Regions from separate parts of the Rhizobium sp. RHZ01 genome, predicted to be linked through region 1. Evidence: predicted binding sites of a transcription regulator. Region 1 holds the regulator's gene; each other region holds the start of a gene.

Region 1 (4,830 bases):
GCGCTCGCCGGTTGACGGCGTGCACGTCCATCCATTTATCCCGCCTTGGCAATCGCATCGAAGGCCAGCAGCTTTTCGAGAAGCCGCGGCATATCCCGCAGATAGACCATGTTGGGACCATCCGAAGGCGCATTGTCAGGATCTTCGTGGGTTTCCACGAATACGCCAGCGACGCCGACGGCGACCGCCGCACGCGCGAGCGTCTCCACGAACTCGCGCTGCCCTCCGCTCGAACCGCCCTGCCCGCCCGGCTGCTGGACCGAATGCGTGGCGTCGAAGACCACGGGGGCGCCCATCGCCGCCATGATAGGCAGCGATCGCATGTCGGAGACCAGCGTATTGTAGCCGAAGGAAGCACCGCGTTCGCAAAGCAAGATGTTCGGATTTCCGCTCGAATTCAGCTTGTTGAGGACGTTCTTCATGTCCCAGGGCGCGAGGAACTGCCCCTTCTTGACGTTGATGACGCGGCCGGTCTTGGCGGCGGCAACGAGCAGGTCGGTCTGACGGCTGAGGAAAGCTGGGATCTGCAGGATGTCGACGACGGTGGACACCTCGGCACACTGCTCTTCGGTATGAATGTCGGTCAGGACAGGAAAGCCGTATTCCCTCTTGAGATCGGCGAACACTTCAAGCGCCGTTTCGAGGCCGATACCGCGCTGCGCTGACAGCGACGTCCGGTTCGCCTTGTCAAAGGAGGACTTGTAGACGAGGCCGAGACCAAGCTTGTCGCAGAGTTCCTTCAGCACACCGGCGACCATGAAGGCATGCTCGCGGCTCTCCATCTGACAAGGCCCGGCAATCAGCGACAGCTTGCCGGAATTCGAAAAGGTGACGCGGCCGGCGCCTTCGCCGACCACGACTTCGGAATTTGTCTGGCTCATCGTTTCTCCTCGAAGGCGAAGAGAGCGCCCTGTCCGGGCGCGGCCTTCACCAGAATTCGATTGTTCTTGCGCGTATAGGTCATCCCGTTAGCAGCCAATTGCGCTTCTGTCACGGCGAGATCGCCTACTTTGAAAACGATGGCAACACCACGCAGACCGCGATCGTCGGAAGGCGCAGGGATGTCGAAGTAGGCGTCCAGTCCATCCGGGGAGAGAACACTCACTCTGGCATTCGGAGTTGTCACACTCACACCGAAGGCCTCATTGGTCGTTCCCAAGCTGTGGGCGGCGGCGCGCAGGAATGGTCCAAACGCCTTGGGGTCGGGTGCCCCAAGCACGATCTCTGCGATCCCAACCACCCCATTTGCATGCACTTGCAGGGCTTTCCGGTCGGCTGGCAGCGGGTTGACACGTTGGCATGTGAAGAAAAAGAAATCTGGAGCGCGCAGGTCAACTGCAAAGGCGAGCTTAAATGCAGCCGTCACCTCCGAGCCATCGGGCATCTTCATCGGCCGCTCGAACTGCAGCATCTCGCCGCCATTGATCTTTTCGGACAGAAACCGGGCATGGTCGCGATCGGCATCCGCCGTCGCAAAGACCACGGCAGACAGCCCATCGTCTCCACATCGGAATCGAAAGGCACGGTCCCGCGCGGTGAAGACATTGCCTTTCTGCGCCGAAGCTTCATGCAGTTCGGCATTGGCGACCCCGAGAGGCTCCAGATAAGTTTCGTCGGCGAAGAATATGCAGGCATTCTCGGTCCCAAACGGGTGCCGGGCGTCGGGCGCGACGGTGAATCCCAGCTTTCCGAGACGCTCGCGCGAGAGCCTGATATTTGGAACCGGCAGCACGATGTGGTCCAGCGGATGTGCTTCGCTCATGGCAACTTCTCCGGAATTTGCGAAGATGTGCGCCGGGCAACAGGACAATGCAACCCCCTTCTACGCTTTCGGTCAAATGAGACGCAAAAACTCAGCAAGTTGCAGGCAAGATTTACGAAAATTTAGGTACTTGCGGAACACATATGGAACATATAGTGTCTGTTCTGGCTTTGTTTCACGACTCTGGGGTTCAACTTCGATGCTGACGCGCAAGCAACAGGAGCTTCTTCTCTTCATTCACGAGCGAATGAAGGAGTCCGGTGTCCCCCCTTCTTTTGATGAAATGAAGGATGCCTTGGACCTCGCGTCGAAGTCAGGCATCCACCGCCTGATTACCGCGCTGGAGGAACGGGGCTTCATTCGCCGACTGCCGAATCGAGCCCGCGCTCTGGAAGTCATCAAACTGCCCGAGGCATATAACCCGAGCCTGCAGCCCCGCCGCGGTTTTTCGCCGAGCGTTATCGAAGGCAGCCTCGGCAAACCACAGCCAGTTGTGGCGCCGAAGCCAGCGCCGCAGGCTGACAACGGCGGTCCTGCCTCTGTACCGGTCATGGGACGGATTGCTGCCGGCGTACCGATTTCGGCAATTCAGAACAATACCCATGACATCACGGTTCCCGCGGACATGCTTGGCCCAGGCGAGCACTATGCGCTTGAGGTCAAGGGCGACTCGATGATCGAGGCCGGCATCTTTGATGGCGACACGGTAATCATCCGCAACGGCAGCACCGCCAATGCCGGCGACATCGTTGTTGCGCTTGTCGATGATGAGGAAGCGACGCTCAAGCGCTTCCGCCGGAAAGGCGCCTCCATCGCACTTGAGGCGGCAAACCCGGCTTACGAGACGCGCATTTTCGGGCCTGACCGTGTCAAGGTCCAGGGCAAGCTTGTCGGCCTCATTCGCCGCTATCATTGAAGGCAAGCGGCTCGCCGTCAAAGGTGCCGCTTCGCCAATTATACGCCCGATGGCGGATCCAAGGGCGGTCGGGCCTCGTATAGGCCGTCGTGACGACGGGGCTACCTTGATCGTCGATCCTTACCTCAGCGGCACCAAAGCGACGCAAGGTTTCGCCGGTGAACAAAAGTGCGCCCGACCGGCACCCCGTCGTGCGGAGGCGAGCGGGTGTCACGACGATATCGGCCGTATCGCAGGCAGCGCCGAAGTAAGCGGGATTTTCGACGATCGTCACGACGTAGCCGCTATCGTGCGTGGCTGTGCACCGGGCGCCTTTCAGGCATACAAATCGGTTCTCAGCGCTCGTCGCAGCCTGACGTAACGCATCGCGGGCATTGCGCAATTCCACGGCAGATAACCTCTCCGATCTGCCTTGACTGTCCCGCCGCCTGATAGCGTTGACACCCTCCAACAATTACGTTGGTTGATCTAGCTCCGCGGCGAGCGCCATTCGCCATTGGTCGAAAATGAAGTCAGGCGGATGCGGCCGGTTCGGTGCAAGGACTTGTCCTCTCACAATCGCGACGAGATTGCCGTCTTCGGCAATGACCATGTCGGGCGGCGGCTCGCTCGGCGCAACCACAACAAGCACTGTTGCCAGCGCCGCAATGCCAGCGCCGAGGTAGCGGATCTTGGTGCGCAGAAGGGCAAGTAAGAGGAACCCTGCTACCGCCACAGGAAAATACCAACCCGGCAATCTGCCGATATCGATATTGCCGCCCAGGTCGAGACCATCTGGGCAATGGCGATCACGATGTCGAGCCCGAAACCGGCAATTTTCCATGGAATGACGTCGAGGCCAAAAGGTGTCAGCAGCATAGCGAGCATGCCCATCGGCATCACCACGAAAGAGACCACCGGCATGGCCATGAGATTTGCCGGCAGACCATAAGCGCTGAGCCGGTGGAAGTGCTCGACGGCGAAAAGCGCGGTCGAGAAGCCGCCGATCATCGCGGTCAGCAGGATGCCACCAAAGAAGCATATGATGAAAACGACGGGCGTTACTGCGGCGACCTGCAGCAAGGGATGTTCGTGCGGCGGCCTTCTTGACCAGATCGCGTAAACCGGCGACGAGGGCAAGCGTCGCCGCAAACGACATCCGGAGCTCGGCCGGGGGCACTTCCAAGCACGAACCAGAGGATCGCGCCCGCCCCAGCGAAGACGGACGAAACCAGGAAGAACCGCCCATGCTCTATCTCCGTTGCCACGGCGAGACGAAGCCACACGGTACAACGATCCGACGCAGTCCTTATCCGTGTCGGCCACGGCACGAAGGATTGCGTCTGGAAAGTTAGCGGAGGTTCCGCAGGAACTCGTGGCACGAGAAAAGAAGGCTGTGGCGCGCGCCCAAACGCGTCCGCGCCGGGTGTGGCTTCCCTCACCTCCAATGGCCTCAACCCCGGCATGCATTGCGCCCAAAAACAGCCGCCCGTACAACCAGAATGAAAGCTAACGGGCTTCCAAGCAAGAATAATCGATTGAAATCTGAAGGAAAATCGGAAGCCGGAAAAGCTAAGGATAATCATCAGCTTCTGCTATGCGCAGGGGTCATCGCAGAAGTGCCCAAAAGTTGATACTGCGATGCACAAAATGGCGTCACGGTAACTTGGCATTAGGCGCGCGATCATATAGCAATCATCGACGACGCTTAACCCTATGGCGCTTTTATGGCGCCAACCGCCAGTTTGGAGGATCATAATGACGGAACAAAGCGCAACACTGAAAATCGGTGACAAATCAGTCGATCTCGCCGTCAAGAGCGGCACCATCGGTCCTGACGTCATCGATATCGGCGCCCTGTACAAGAACACGGCTTCCTTCACGTACGATCCTGGTTTCACCTCGACCGCGTCCTGTGAATCGAAAATCACCTATATCGACGGTGACGCCGGCGTACTGCTGCATCGCGGCTATCCGATCGAGCAGCTCGCCGAGCACGGCGACTTCCTCGAAGTCTGCTACCTGCTTCTCTACGGAGAACTGCCGACCGCAGCCCAGAAGAAGGACTTCGACTATCGCGTGACGCATCACACGATGGTGCATGAGCAGATGAGCCGGTTCTTCACGGGCTTCCGCCGCGATGCACATCCGATGGCTGTCATGTGCGGTTGCG
Region 2 (4,830 bases), on a different contig from region 1:
CTACATGCCGCATGAGGACATGGTCCTCATCGAGGTCTCGGACAACGGGACCGGCATTGCGCCTGAGATCATGGACAAGATTTTCGAGCCCTTCTTCACGACGAAGGAAGTGGGCAAGGGAACGGGCCTTGGCCTCGCGATGGTTTACGGCATCGTCAAGCAATCGGGCGGCTACATTCAGCCGGAGTCGGAAGTTGGCAAAGGCACGACGTTCCGCGTCTTCCTGCCGCGCCACATTGTCGAGCCAGCGGTTGCCGCGGAAGGCGATGCCGTCACGCCTACTATCGGCACACCTGCGGAACAGGCGCCCGCCGCGGTGGAGCAGCCCGAGGATCTGACAGGCTCGGCTGTGATCCTGCTGGTCGAGGATGAGGAAGCGGTGCGTCGCGGCGGCAAGCGCATGCTTGAGACGCGCGGCTATACGGTTTACGAGGCCGGGTCCGGCATCGAGGCGCTCGATATCATGGACGAGCTCGAGGGTAAGGTCGACATCGTCGTTTCGGATGTCGTGATGCCGGAGATGGATGGTCCATCGCTGCTGCGCGAACTGCGCAAGAACTATCCGAACCTGAAATTCATCTTCGTTTCAGGCTATGCCGAAGACGCGTTTGCCCGCAACCTGCCGCCGGATTCCAAGTTCGGCTTCCTGCCGAAGCCGTTCTCCCTCAAGCAGCTTGCCGTCGTCGTCAAGGAGACGCTGGACAGTTAAGGGGCGCCGCAGCGCCCCTTTTTCGAACTCAGCCAGCCAGCGCGACGGCAATTTCTGCCGCGAGTCGAGCATTGTTTTCCACCAACGCAATGTTGGTCTTTAGGCTCTGGCCGTCGGTCAGGTCGAAGATCGTGCTGAGCAGGTAAGGGGTTACTTCCTTGCCGCTGATTTCGTCGCGCTCGGCGCTGTCGAGGGCGCGCTCGATATAGATTTCCATTTCCTCGCGGGGGATCTCGTCTGCCTCCGGCACCGGATTGGCAATGAGCATGCCGCCGTCAATGCCGAGCTGCTCGCGTACAGTCTGGAAGTTGGCGATGGCAGCCGGGCTGTTCAGCGTCAGCGGACTGCGCAATCCGGACGAGCGTGACCAGAAGGCCGGGAATTCCTCGCTCTCGTAGGTGACGACAGGCACGCCCGCGGTCTCCAGGACTTCAAGGGTCTTCGGTATATCGAGGATCGCCTTGGCGCCGGCGCAAACGACGATGACGCTGGTGCGGCCGAGTTCCTCGAGGTCAGCGGAGATATCGAAGCTTTCTTCCGCGCCGCGGTGGACGCCACCGATGCCACCCGTTGCAAAGACCTTGATACCGGCACGCTCGGCGGCGATCATCGTTGCTGCGACGGTCGTTGCGCCGTGACGGCGCTCGGCGATCGCAAAGGCGAGATCGGCGCGCGAAACCTTGAGGACGTCCTTGGCCTGCGCCAGTTGCTCCAACTGGTCGGATTCGAGGCCGATATGCAGCGTACCGTGAATGACCGCGATGGTGGCTGGGACCGCGCCCTGCTCACGAATGAGCGCCTCGACGCTGCGGGCCATCTCGATGTTGCCAGGGTAGGGCATGCCATGGGTGATGATGGTCGATTCAAGCGCCACGATCGGCGCGCCGCGCTGCTTGGCGCTTGCGACTTCCTTGGAGTAGGCGATCGGCAGGAGGGGGGAGATCGGTTTCGTCATTGTCGCTTCCATTTCATCGGTATTGCCTTCAATGCAGAATTCTCGCCGGCGGAACAAGGGAAAGTGTCTCCCTCACGAGATCTGGGGAGAGGTTTTCATTGACGGCATGCGGCGATTGTACGGTAAGTGCCGCGGCCGCGGCGCCCTCCCTGATGGCATCGGCTAAGGAAATTCCACGCATCAATCCGGAGATAACGCCGGCTGCAAGCGAGTCACCCGCACCGGTGACATCCGCGACATCTTCGAGGTTTGCCGGCTGCTGGGCAACAACATGGCGATCCGCGAAGGCGATCAGCTCGCGTTGGCCGCGGGTGACGACGCCACCGCGTAAACCGATGTCACCCAGCAGTGACGGCCAGTGCGCGGGATCGTTTGGGCGCTCGCCGGTCAATGCGGCAGCCTCGGCCTCGTTGAGGAAAAGATAGTCGATCCCTTCGATGCATGGTTTGAGCTTGAGGGCCTTCGCGGGCGAGATGGCGATCGCGCCCACCGGCTTGCCGAGAGCTTTTGCGCGCTCGACGATCGATGCCAGCGTCTCTGCCGGCAGGTTGGCATCAATGAGAATGAAATCGGTGGCGGCAAAGGCGTCACGTACGGCACGGATCGAAAGGCGCCGCGGTACGAACATCCGATAGAGATCCATGTCGGCAAGCGCAATCACGAGGTTTCCGTCGCTCTCGATGATTGCGGTGTAACTCGGCGTCTTCCGATCCAGGAAAATGAAGGGGCGATCATGAACCCCAGCGAAGTCGGCCGCCTCGCCGACCATCTCGCCGATCGGATCGCCGCCACGCGGTGAAATCATCGTCACATCGAAGCCCAACCTGGCAAGGTTGCGCGCCGCATTGAAGCCGCCGCCGCCCGGCTCCTCAAACCATGAGCCTGGATTGCTGGCGCCTGGCACGGTGTCGCCTGAGATGCGTCCGCGCCTGTCGATGTGGGCTCCGCCGAGGACAAGAATCTTCCGCTTCATTTCATCGTCCCGCATGGTCGAAAGATACGAATCGTCCTGCCGCCGCTGGTCGGCTGGCGACCAGAGCGCTATATCTAAGCCGTTGCTTTCCATCACGAAAACAAATGTAGAACACTGGCAAATTTACCTTTTTGTTTCAATTATTTGCACGCAACTTGCGCAATGAGAACAAATGCGGTACAAAATCGCCATCGCTGGCGACATTGCTTGAGCGGCTTCAATAACCTAAAGGTGGATCGAATGTCACAGAATACATTGCGGCTTGTAGAGGACAAATCGGTGGACAAAAGCAAGGCACTTGAAGCGGCACTCTCACAGATCGAGCGGTCGTTCGGCAAGGGCTCAATCATGAAGCTCGGCTCGAATGAGAATGTCGTCGAGATCGAGACGGTTTCGACGGGTTCTCTCGGGTTGGATATAGCGCTCGGCATCGGCGGCCTTCCAAAGGGCCGTATCATTGAGATTTACGGACCAGAAAGCTCGGGTAAGACGACGCTGGCGCTGCAGACGATAGCGGAATCGCAGAAGAAGGGTGGCATCTGTGCCTTCGTCGATGCGGAACACGCGCTTGACCCGGTTTACGCCCGCAAGCTCGGTGTCGATCTGCAGAACCTCCTGATCTCGCAGCCGGATACTGGCGAGCAGGCGCTCGAGATCACCGATACGCTGGTGCGTTCCGGCGCTGTCGACGTTCTTGTCGTCGACTCGGTTGCCGCGCTGACGCCGCGTGCCGAAATCGAAGGCGAAATGGGCGACAATCTGCCGGGCCTTCAGGCGCGCCTGATGAGCCAGGCGCTGCGCAAGCTGACGGCTTCGATTTCGAAGTCCAACACCATGGTCATCTTCATCAACCAGATCCGCATGAAGATTGGTGTCATGTTCGGTTCGCCGGAAACGACGACCGGCGGCAACGCGCTGAAATTCTATGCGTCCGTTCGCCTCGACATCCGTCGTATCGGTGCAGTCAAGGAGCGGGAAGAGGTCATCGGCAACCAGACGCGCGTCAAGGTCGTCAAGAACAAGATGGCGCCTCCCTTCAAGCAGGTCGAATTCGACATCATGTATGGTGAAGGCGTTTCGAAGACCGGCGAACTGGTCGACCTTGGTGTCAAGGCGGGTATCGTCGAGAAATCAGGGGCCTGGTTCTCCTATAATAGCCAGCGTCTTGGCCAGGGCCGCGAAAATGCGAAGCTGTTCCTGCGTGACAATCCGGATCTCCTGCGCGAGATCGAGACGGCGCTTCGTCAGAATGCTGGCCTGATTGCGGACCGCTTCCTGCAGAATGGCGGCCCTGATGCAAATGACGGCGACGAGGCTGCAGACGGCTGATTTGCCTGGCGGTTTCCCAGAGTTCAAAACCGGTCGCATTCCTAATGAGATTGCGGCCGGTTTTGTTTGTCTGCTGGACAGTGGTTAAGGCGAGCGATAAAAGCCACTGGATTTAAGTTTTGACCTGCCTTCCGGCAGCATTGAAGGGCATAGCATGAGCGGTGTGAATGATATCCGGTCGACCTTCCTCGACTACTTCAAGAAGAACGGCCACGAAATCGTTCCGTCGAGCCCGTTGGTGCCGCGCAACGATCCGACGCTGATGTTCACCAATGCCGGCATGGTGCAGTTCAAGAACGTTTTCACCGGTCTGGAGCAGCGTCCATACAAGACGGCCTCGACCGCGCAGAAGTGCGTCCGCGCCGGCGGCAAGCATAACGACCTTGATAACGTTGGCTACACCGCACGCCACCACACCTTCTTCGAGATGCTCGGCAACTTCTCATTCGGCGATTACTTCAAGGAGCGGGCGATCGAACTTGCCTGGAACCTGATCACCAAGGAATTTGCGCTCGACGCCAAGCGGCTGCTGGTCACCGTCTATCACACGGATGATGAGGCCTTTAACCTCTGGAAGAAGATCGCAGGCCTGCCGGACGAGAAGATCATCCGTATTCCCACCAGCGACAATTTCTGGGCGATGGGTGATACCGGCCCGTGCGGCCCATGCTCGGAAATCTTCTACGACCACGGCGCTCATATCTGGGGCGGCCCTCCCGGTTCGCCGGAGGAAGATGGTGACCGCTTCATCGAGATCTGGAACCTCGTCTTCATGCAGTACGAGCAGGTCACGAAGGAAGAGCGCATCGACCTTCCGCGTCCGTCGATCGATACCGGTATGGGACTGGAGCGCGTCGCGGCAGT
Region 3 (4,830 bases), on a different contig from region 1:
GCCTCAAGAGCACAGCTCCCCCAAAGCGGCGGGCGAGGGGGGCGCGGGGCGCGGTCAGCAAATCGCCGACATATTTGAGGCCCATCTTGTCCAGGCCCCCTATGGTTTCGTCCTCGAGACGCAGGGCCGCGACGGGCAGGGGAGCCAACGCCTGTTCTGCCTCCCCATGCTCGATGATGCCGCCTTGGCCAAAACGGCTGATGGCCCAGGACAATCCAGGCGAGGAAGAGATGGCGCCGCGGGCGTCAATTCCCATCTGGAAGAGCCGTGCGAGAATATCCTTGAGAAGGGGCGTCTCACCGCCAAACAGATGGGCGCACCCGGTAATGTCAAGGAACAAGCCATCGACGCCGTCGAGAGCAACAAGCGGGGTATAGCGATCGCACCAGTCGGCGATCGCTTCCAGGAAGCGCCGGTTGGCGGCTGGGTCGTCCTCGATCACATCAAGCGTGGGGTAGATGGCGCGGGCTTCGGCGACACCCATATGCTTTCGGAGATTGAGTGTTTCGGCAGCCTCGTCCAGTGCCGTCAGCCGCATCGTATTGTTGAGGCGGCTGGAACAGACGATCGGTGCGGCTTCAGGACGTCCGTGCGAACGCCAGGAGAGCCCCCATTTCTTTCTTGCGATCCGGTCGGTTGGAAGGTGCGGAAAGTGGAGTGCCAGAATGCGTTGCGCGTTCGTCTGGAAGGCGAGGGTTGGCTGATTGGGAGACGGCGAAAAAACGGCGGTCATGGGGGTTCCACTCCAGTAGAAAGGAGAGGGGAGCCGGGTTGCGGCTCTTCTCCAGGGTGAGATGAAAAACCGGATTGCCGATGCTACCGCCCAGCATCGTGCCATCCGGCAAGGGGCGCGCCTGTGCCGGCGCGGGTGCTGCAAGGAAGCGGAAATAAGCGCTGCTGGCTTCTTCCTCTCCAGCCTGCCGCAACAGGAAAAGCGGGCGTTTCGATGCTTTCGCCCGCAAGCTCAAACGACGGCTCTCCGTCAGGCCGAAGGGCTTTGGGTTGCCGCGGATCTCCAGAACCGTCGCAGGAAAAACGCCGCTTTCGACTGCAGATTCCGCAAGCCAGAGAGCGTCTTCAAGCTTGCGCGGACTGGCATAGAAGAACTGGTCCGGTTTCAGACCGAAATCTCGTAACCCTACGGCGTAGGGGACGCCTGCTTCCATCGTGGAAACCATGTCCGCGATCCACAGGATCGGTAGCGGCGCACTGTGGCTCTCCTCGACTTGACGCTGCAGCATGGCGGCAAGCGCCAGCACAAAGCCGCTGCCGGCACCGGCCTCCCGCAAGAGGTCGGTGCGAGCCTCGGTGATCCCGTCGAGCGGCAAGCCGCCATCGATCGCCTCGTCGAGTGCGGGTATTCCAAGAGGAAGACGCGGGCCGCTGTCGTTCTTGGCGGCGAGGCCATTGTCGGCCAAGGCTTCGCTTTGCGCGGCCGCCAAGGCCGGCGCGGGCTTCCCTTCAAGCTTTGCAATGGTTTCGCGGAGCGCAAAAAGCCGCTCGCGCGTCACGGCCGACTGTGCCATGACGTTCTCCAAGTCTCATATGTTCCTGTTATGTTCTTATGGATTCCAGAGGCGGGCGAAAGAGTCAACAGGCATTTGATGTGAATTTATTCCTGCCTTTGATTCCGCTCTCGAAAATCGTGCGCAAAGGTTCTATATGGGCGGCAAAGGAAGGAATATTAATGGCCCGCATAGACCAGAGCGAGGATTGGCGGGATCGCCACGCGCCGACGATCAGTACCTTCGAGTCGTTGGCGATGGAGGCATATAGCCACCTGCCGGAAGAATTCCGCTCGCTGACCACCAATCTGACCATCGAGATCGAGGATTTCCCTGACGACGACGTGTTCGAGGACATGGCGCTGGAAACGCCATTCGACCTTCTCGGCCTCTTTGAAGGCCGGGGCATCTCGGAGCGTTTCACGATGGAAACCGGCGAACTGCCGAACCGTATCCGCCTCTACAGGCGGCCGATCCTCGACTACTGGGCGGAGAACGACGAGACGCTGGGCGATATCATCACCCACGTCCTCATCCACGAGATCGGCCACCATTTCGGTCTCAGCGACGACGACATGGAACGGATCGAGGCAAGTGCCGAAGAGGCGGCCGAACGCTAAGCCTTCGCTTACTGTTCGGATAGCTTCATGTCCGGGTGGTAGTCCTTGCCTTCGACTTCCTTGACGATCGCCTGAGCGCACATCACCTGGCCGGTCTGGGTGTTGAAGGTCAGCGACGGCGAGCCGTTCAGCGACCAGCCCTTGTTGAGGGCGTCGGTTACGCGATGACAGAAAGCGGCATCATCCTGGCCGGTCAGAAGGCGATAAAGCTTCATCTAGAGTCGTCTTTCACTTCGCCGTTTGGCGCTCAGTAATCAGGCGGGCTTTATGAACCAGACTTTCCGCCTGGACAAGATGCAGCCGCTCGATCATCCGTCCATTGACATTGATGACGTTCAGACCTTCGGCAGCCGGGTCGGCAAAGGCGGCGATGATTGCCTCCGCCTCGGCAATTGCCGCCTTGTCCGGGCCGAAATGCCGGTTTGACGCTTCGATCTGAGCAGGATGGATCAGCATCTTGCCGTCGAAGCCCATGGCCCGGGCATGCGCGCATTCGGCGTCGAAGGCATCTGCGTCCTTGAAATCATTGAAGACACTGTCGATCGCGTCGAGGCCATAGGCACGCACGGCAAGAACCACCTGCATCAGCCAGGGCACGAGATAGGTGCGGCCGGGCTGCGGCAAGACACCGGTCTCTTTGCGCAGGTCGTTGAGGCCAACGACGAAACAATCGAGTCTTGAGCCCGGCGTGCGTCCGGCTTCGGCGATCGCCGCCGCGTTCAGAATGCCGCGGGGCGTTTCGATCATCGCCCAGATGCGGAGGCTTTCCGGCGCATCGGCATCGGCAAGCCGGTCGCTGATGGACATCACATCCTGAGGCTCGTCCACTTTCGGCAGAAGCACGGCATCCGGTTCCAATGCCAAGACCAGCTCCATGTCGGCATTGCCGAATGTGGAAGCCAGCGCATTGATGCGGATGATCCGCTCCTTGTTCACCAGAGGAGGGCCCGAAAAAAAGGCTTTCAGATTGTCGCGGGCTTCCGCCTTTCGCTCCAGCGCCACCGAGTCCTCGAGATCGAAGATCACGGCGTCGCAATCGAGCGCATGGGTCTTTTCCAAGGCGCGTGCATTGATGGCCGGAACGCTTAGCACCGAACGGCGGAGATTCAAGGAACGAGTCGGAGAGTTGCGGGTCATCACAAATCTGTGCCAAGCTTTGTGATGGGTGGCAAGACAACAAAAAGCCATGCTCACCTTGCAGAGAAAGAAATGAAGGACCACATTCCTTTCCGAAGAAAGGTCTAAACCATGCAAAGCATTCGTTCCGTCTTCCTCCTGCTCGCAGGCATCACAGCCTTCATTGCGTTGGCGCTCCTCACATTTTCTGTGACGCTCGCAGTTGGCGGTATCCTGACGGTGCTCATGGTTGGCCGCGCGCTTTCGCTGAAGATGAAACCGGCCCCCGTTCGCGCCACCGCCAGAACGAAGTCACATTCCGGCGAGAGCATGCGTATCTGGAATGACGGGCGCGGCACGATCATCGACCTCTGACCGTCGGGTCGTTTCCAGAAAAATTTCGACATCGCTGTCGGCTCGGCTGATCTTCCCGCGTCTTTGAAAGGCCAGGGCTTTTGCCCAAACCAAATCAAACAATGGAGGACAGAATGGATACCGCAACGGAAACCGGCGCAACGAAAATGCCGCCGGTCAAGAATGGCTTGTTGCCTTATGTCACCGTCGACGGTGCTTTGAAGGCGGCGGAATTCTACAAGCGTGCGTTCGGCGCCGAGGAGGCTTTTGTCGTTCCTCCTGACGAAAACGGGCGGACGATGCATGTTCACCTCTACGTCAACGGAAGCTCGCTGATGCTCTGCGATGCCTACCCCGAGCATGGTCATCCCTTCGAAAAGCACCAGGGCTTCAGTCTCCAGCTTGTTATCGACGATATCGATTTCTGGTGGGAGCGCGCGGTTCAGGCTGGCGTAGAGGTGATCATGCCCGTTCAGCTGATGTTCTGGGGCGATCGGTATGGCCAGCTTCGCGATCCGTTCGGGGTTCTCTGGGCAATGAATGCGCCAGCGAATGCAAGTTGATCTCACGATATCCATGGATGGCTGCGCGTCGAATCCGCGCGCAGCCTTTTCCGCGGTGTAAATTTTCCTTCATTTTGGCCGAAATCTGGACTAAACGCTGATCAACAAAACTACGTCTGCTGACATTGGAGCCAGGCCATGGACAAATTCGTAAAGCTGACGGGCGTTGCTGCCCCTCTGCCTGTTGTCAACATCGACACCGACATGATCATTCCGAAGGATTACCTGAAGACGATCAAGCGCACCGGTCTTGGCAAGGGTCTTTTCGCCGAAGCCCGTTACAATGAAGACGGTTCTCCGAACCCGGATTTCGTGCTGAACAAGCCGGCCTATCAGAATGCGAAGATCCTGGTTGCCGGTGACAATTTCGGTTGCGGCTCCTCGCGCGAGCATGCGCCATGGGCGCTTCTCGACTTCGGCATCCGTTGCGTAATCTCGACCAGCTTCGCCGACATCTTCTACAACAACTGTTTCAAGAACGGCATTCTGCCGATCAAGGTCAGCCAGGAAAACCTCGACAAGCTGATGGACGACGCCTCGCGCGGCTCCAATGCGATCCTGACGGTCGACCTGGAAAACCTTGAGATCACCGGTCCGGACGGCGGTTCGATCAAGTTCGATCTCGACGAGTTCAAGCGCCACTGCCTGCTGAACGGCCTCGACGATATCGGC
Region 4 (4,830 bases), on a different contig from region 1:
GTTGGTCGACGGTCTCCGCTTTTCGATATCGTCCCATGCCATCGATTTCGACCTGCAGGGGCTTAATAAACACGGGAAGATCGACGGCCATGGCGAAACTCCTTGACATATCTCCGCCCACTAAAATGCCAAGTGATTCGTTTGTCTAGGGGAGTGAAAATATATAAGTCCAGCGGAACAAAAGCGTCGCATGGGAGTTAACCTTTCCCCTGAAGGATAGCCGTTTCCATTTGGAAAACACTTCTCTGGGTCCACTCTGATGTGGCTTTTTGCGGGATTGCTCAACTCTTTATATCAGTCATCACTAAATCAAAGAGCGTTGTGTCGTTGCCCAGCGAGCAATGGTGCATCAATCTGCGCTGGATTCCCGTACCTCCCGGGCGCACCAACTGGCAGGTCCTTTTTGCGCTCAGTTCCCACAGTTGATCATCGCTCAGATCTTGGCTTCCAACCCCGCGTTAGACCGCTGCTCATGCATTTCTGAGCGGTATCGAGCTGGTCTCGAAGGAAGCGGCAGTCGTCGATCAGTGTGGCAATCGTGGCATGCAGATCGCCATCGTGCCACTCTATAGCTTGATCGACTGGACTAATTTCCTCGCGCACTTGCTTCATCGCAGACATGACATTTCCTTTGTCGTCTTCGGTTTCATCGGACAGGATTTGTTAAGGTCACCCGGCGTCACTGCTCGGCGAACATGCGCGTCATGCGGCGTGTACCAGCAAGGTGGATTAGATGAGTGATCCTGGTAAACTCAACTGGCATGGGCGGATCGATTTCCTCCGGTACTCCAAGTTCCAGCCGACGTTGGGATCGCAATGCGACCGGACAAATCACAAGCTTCGACTTCGAACTCGGCACACTCGCCAGCTTTCACTCTCATTAACTCCAGCATCCAGCGAGCCCTCCCCACACCAGGAACAGGAAGCTCTTCCGATGGCATAACGCTTACCCTCCATCGCGTGGCCGAGGCCGTTGGCTGACCGAAGTCCGTTGCCTCGCTCTGTCGGCGCCACCGCCGAATAATCAATCCCAGTGTGCCGGACTTTTCCGCCGCCAGTTGCAGCCGTCGGGACGCCGTCATCGGCAGTCGAACCAATTCAGCAACGACGGCTCCTAGTGCACCGTAGGAAAGGGCTTCCTCCATCGACGCGAGAACATCCTCCTCTCGATCCGCTTCGACGAATATTACCCGGTTCGGGTGAAGGCCGACCTGCGCCAGCGCAGGAAAGAAGAGATCCGGTCGGGTAAGGCACCAAATCACTTTCCCTTTCGTGCGAGCGGCGACCCCGGCTGCAAAAAGGGCTGCGGCTGCCCCATCCACGGCCCCCGCACCACCGCCCGCGAACTCGTGGATCGCTCCCAATGCCAGCCCCCCACCAGGCAGATGGCTATCAATTTCCGGCACACCAAATGGCAGGGCGCATTTCCGTCGCGATAGGGCGCCATCAAGATGAGAAATACGCTCGCGAAGCTCGGAAATAACGGGGTTTGCGCTCGCATGCGCCATCTGTAGCCTTCGTCAATTCATGGGTTCCATCTCGCTTTGGAAGCGATTATGTTCTACATGTGTTCCGGTAAGGCAGTCTAGTCAATAGGGCTATCTGCGGTCACCATGGGCAGCTCGGCTTTTCTAGGGGTGGCATGAAAATGATCCGCGAACGAATCCAATGCCGTAGCCGGTCGAAATTCAAGTTCGTACGATATCTAACGATGAGAAAAAATTCCTGCGACGAGAGAACCTCGCGGAAGTATCGCGGCTCAATCATACCTTGGTGTGCGGCGTCTGCGACCGGAGTATCGAACTCGGCCGCAAAGCTGGCAACACGTATCAGGCCACTGATCTTGCGCTAGCTTTCCACTTCCGACCCAACTTTAGGATCAACCCCTTCAGCTCTGGCTCTTGCACCAAGACGGCTGCTTCTCGCGGATGTCTCCAAATCAAATCGCGCTGGTCTTGCTCTGGAAACTTTAAGCGCTCCCGCCTGACCTCGAGCAGATAAACGCCGACGATCGAAGTTACGTGCTCGTTGTCCTTCAGGTACTTCGTATACGTGTAATGACCGAAGGTCTTCTTCCTGATCTTTCCCCGGACGCCGGCCTCTTCCCACGCTTCCCGCTCTGCGGCCTGGTACGCTTTCAAATTAGCGCACGGCCATCCCTTGGGAATGGTCCACCGCTTTGTTTGGCGGGTCGTGATCAGAAGTATGTCGATACCGCGGAGAGATTTCCGATAGCAAAGCGCCCCGACCTGCTCCGCCAGGTCGCCTGCAAAAACCCTGTGCGTGTAAGGCGTCAGCTTCGAGAAATGTCGATCCGGCTGGTCCATCGCGCGAACATGGAGCGAAGGCCGATACGCGGCAAGGCTTTCGAGTAAGTGGCCTCGCCCCTGCGGCCATGGCTAGGTAGGCAACGGCTCTCCCGTTTGTTCCTTTACCATGTATTCCGCATACCAGATTGGCCAACCTTCATCGTGTTGCCCGGTCAGTTTCTCGTGTTCACCATGGGCCTCTGACGCGCGCCGCAGCGCGGCCTCGAGTTCGGCGGAAGAAACGAAGGCTGCCCCGCCCGTGTCTATGCGACCCGGCAAGCGGCCGGTGACCTCCTGCAACAACCAGCCGTTCCCATCAGGATCATTGAACGAGGCGTAGGTCCTATAGGTGCGGCGCTCAGGGTCGCGGCCGCTTACTCTCCGGCTCCCGAAAAGGTACGGCTCGTCGGTACCAATCTTTTCTTCGCCTGCATGAAACACTTCGCTGATCCGTACACCGCGCGCCAGAAGTTCCTCGCGCGCCGCGCCGATGTCGGAGACGATCAGATATAGGCCCCGCGCAGAACCGGGCGCAGCCGAAGTGACGTTCTTTCCGAAGATGACCGAGCATCCCGAACCGGGCGGCGTGAACTGGATTACGCGCCACTCGCTACCAGCGGTGAAGTCGCCGTCTAGCCGCCAGCCAAGGCTCGCGTAGAAGCTCTTGGCCCGATCGACGTCGGCTACGGGGATTACGACCACTTCCAGCTTCATGTCGACGCCTCGATCGCGCGTGGGCCGGGGTGAATTTTCGCTGCGAACCTCGGTATTACCCATCTCGAGTCTCCTAGATTGTTTAGCTGCGAGATAAACGGCAGGTGGGGAGCGCTCACGGATGACGCGAGTTATCAAACTCTACAAACCTGCACTACGGCCGACATCAACGCGATTGCCCCTATGGTGCCCCCAGACCCGAAGTCGGATTTTAGTCGGCACGCCTCATCGAGACAACAATCCGGCAGTTGCGAGGATTTGCCGCCCATTTTCGCTGGCGTCTAAACGGAGGTTATGGCTCCGATTTCCTTGCAAGCACCAACGCTGCTTCGATGCCCGCCTCTAGTATGTCCTCAGCCAGAGACATATCCGAAACAGCGCGTGCGGTTTGCAGGGTCATCGTCATCGGCGCGACGAACTATCCGCACTTGATCGACGCCGTATTACTGCGCTCTGGCCGTCTCGAGCGCCATTTCGAAATCGGGCTTCCGGACGAGAAACCACGCGCGGATATCTTCCGGTTCTACCTTCGTGGACGCCTTTCCGACGAGGAGATCCGGACTGTGGCGTCGGATTCCGAGGCGGGTCTGGCACGGCACTACAACACGAAATGCAACATGTGACATGCCTCGGCAATACTATGGCCCGGCAAACAGTTACGACCCTACAATCTATCCTAGGATGCGGGCTGCGCCACGGCCTCGGCAATCGGAGCGGGTCGTCGTTCCAATTCAGGTGGAATCCGGAACCACAGGACATAAAGCGCCGGAAGGAAGATCAACGTCAGCGCCGCGGCAACGACCAGACCCCCCACCACGGTAAAGGCAAGCGGCGACCAGAACGGATCGCGGATGATCGGCAGCATGCCGAGGATCGTCGAACCGGCGGTCAGGAAAACCGGCCGCAGACGCTGCGCGGTGACGTCGATGACGCCCTGCCAACTCCTGCCTTCCTCCTCCATCCGTCTATCGATCTGGTCGATGAGCACCACCGAGTTTCGGGTGATCATGCCGATGAGAGCGATCATCCCGAGGACGGCGATGAAACCGACTGGCACGCGAGTGATAAGCATGATCAGCACGACGCCAATCAGCCCGAGCGGAACAACGCTGACGACCAGGATAAGGCGCTGCACGCTCTGCAGCTGAAACATCAGGACGATGAGGATGATGACAGCCATGACCGGCAGCATCGCTACGACTGCTGCGAGCCCGTCTTCCGCACCCTCAACGGAGCCACCCACCTCGATCAGATAATTGGGATTGTCGCGAATGAGTGCAGCGATCTGCGGCGTGGCGGCGTCGACGATGTCAGTCGCCAGCACGCCTTTTTCCGCGTCGGCCTGGACGGTGATCGTAGTCGAGCGGTCGTGCCGCCAGATCAACGGCTGCGTTGTCTGGTATTCCACTGTCGCGATGCTTGAAAGCGGCACGGTGTGATTGGGACCGACCGGTATCTGCAGCGAACGCAGCGTATTGATGTCGACGCGTTGATCCTCCGTCGCGCGTGCGACAACGTTGACCAGATAGATGGAATCGCGCACCTGCGTGATCGGCAAGCCCGAGGAGGTCGCAAACAGCGTCTGCGCGATAACGGACGAGTTCAACCCGACCAGCCTGGCGCGGTCTTGGTCGACGTTGATGACGACCTTCCGGATAGGTTCGTTCCAGTCGAGGTGCGGTTGAACAGCGCCTGGGACGGTATGGAGAACGTCAGCAACCTTCCAGGCGAGATCGCGCACACCGACGATATCAGGGCCGCTGACGCGATATTGAACGGGCCAGCCGACTGGTGGGCCCATTTCCAG

What was found. The regulator LexA, encoded in region 1, represses DNA repair genes until DNA is damaged. The targets are predictions, from matches to a motif close to TGTTCNNNNTGTGTTCNG.
Region 2: the regulator LexA is predicted to act here: its motif matches at 2,734-2,751, upstream of recA (recombinase RecA).
Region 3: the regulator LexA is predicted to act here: its motif matches at 1,547-1,564, upstream of IB248_RS16160 (metallopeptidase family protein).
Region 4: the regulator LexA is predicted to act here: its motif matches at 1,558-1,575, upstream of IB248_RS05935 (ImuA family protein).

What each region holds. Positions count from the first base shown of each region.
Region 1 is NZ_JACUZZ010000037.1:48,350-53,179, forward strand. It holds gene IB248_RS27875 (HAMP domain-containing methyl-accepting chemotaxis protein) at 1-15, shown strand, start outside; gene kdsA (3-deoxy-8-phosphooctulonate synthase) at 36-881, opposite strand; gene IB248_RS27885 (VOC family protein) at 878-1,762, opposite strand; gene lexA (transcriptional repressor LexA) at 1,962-2,678, shown strand; gene IB248_RS27895 (hypothetical protein) at 2,659-3,066, opposite strand; gene IB248_RS27900 (hypothetical protein) at 3,133-3,393, opposite strand; gene IB248_RS27905 (ComEC/Rec2 family competence protein) at 3,384-3,740, opposite strand; gene gltA (citrate synthase) at 4,416-4,830, shown strand, end outside.
Region 2 is NZ_JACUZZ010000004.1:200,339-205,168, forward strand. It holds gene IB248_RS07085 (PAS domain-containing sensor histidine kinase) at 1-709, shown strand, start outside; gene IB248_RS07090 (pseudouridine-5'-phosphate glycosidase) at 738-1,664, opposite strand; gene IB248_RS07095 (carbohydrate kinase family protein) at 1,693-2,637, opposite strand; gene recA (recombinase RecA) at 2,878-3,966, shown strand; gene alaS (alanine--tRNA ligase) at 4,121-4,830, shown strand, end outside.
Region 3 is NZ_JACUZZ010000014.1:84,673-89,502, forward strand. It holds gene IB248_RS16155 (DNA polymerase Y family protein) at 1-667, opposite strand, end outside; gene IB248_RS31785 (hypothetical protein) at 579-1,526, opposite strand; gene IB248_RS16160 (metallopeptidase family protein) at 1,688-2,125, shown strand; gene IB248_RS16165 (DUF1737 domain-containing protein) at 2,134-2,340, opposite strand; gene IB248_RS16170 (CoA ester lyase) at 2,354-3,262, opposite strand; gene IB248_RS16175 (hypothetical protein) at 3,374-3,616, shown strand; gene IB248_RS16180 (glyoxalase/bleomycin resistance/extradiol dioxygenase family protein) at 3,730-4,158, shown strand; gene leuD (3-isopropylmalate dehydratase small subunit) at 4,297-4,830, shown strand, end outside.
Region 4 is NZ_JACUZZ010000003.1:285,453-290,282, forward strand. It holds gene IB248_RS05930 (DUF982 domain-containing protein) at 1-91, opposite strand, end outside; gene IB248_RS05935 (ImuA family protein) at 753-1,508, opposite strand; gene IB248_RS05940 (NUDIX domain-containing protein) at 1,830-2,327, opposite strand; gene IB248_RS05945 (VOC family protein) at 2,400-3,086, opposite strand; gene IB248_RS05950 (AAA family ATPase) at 3,371-3,646, shown strand; gene IB248_RS05955 (efflux RND transporter permease subunit) at 3,700-4,830, opposite strand, start outside.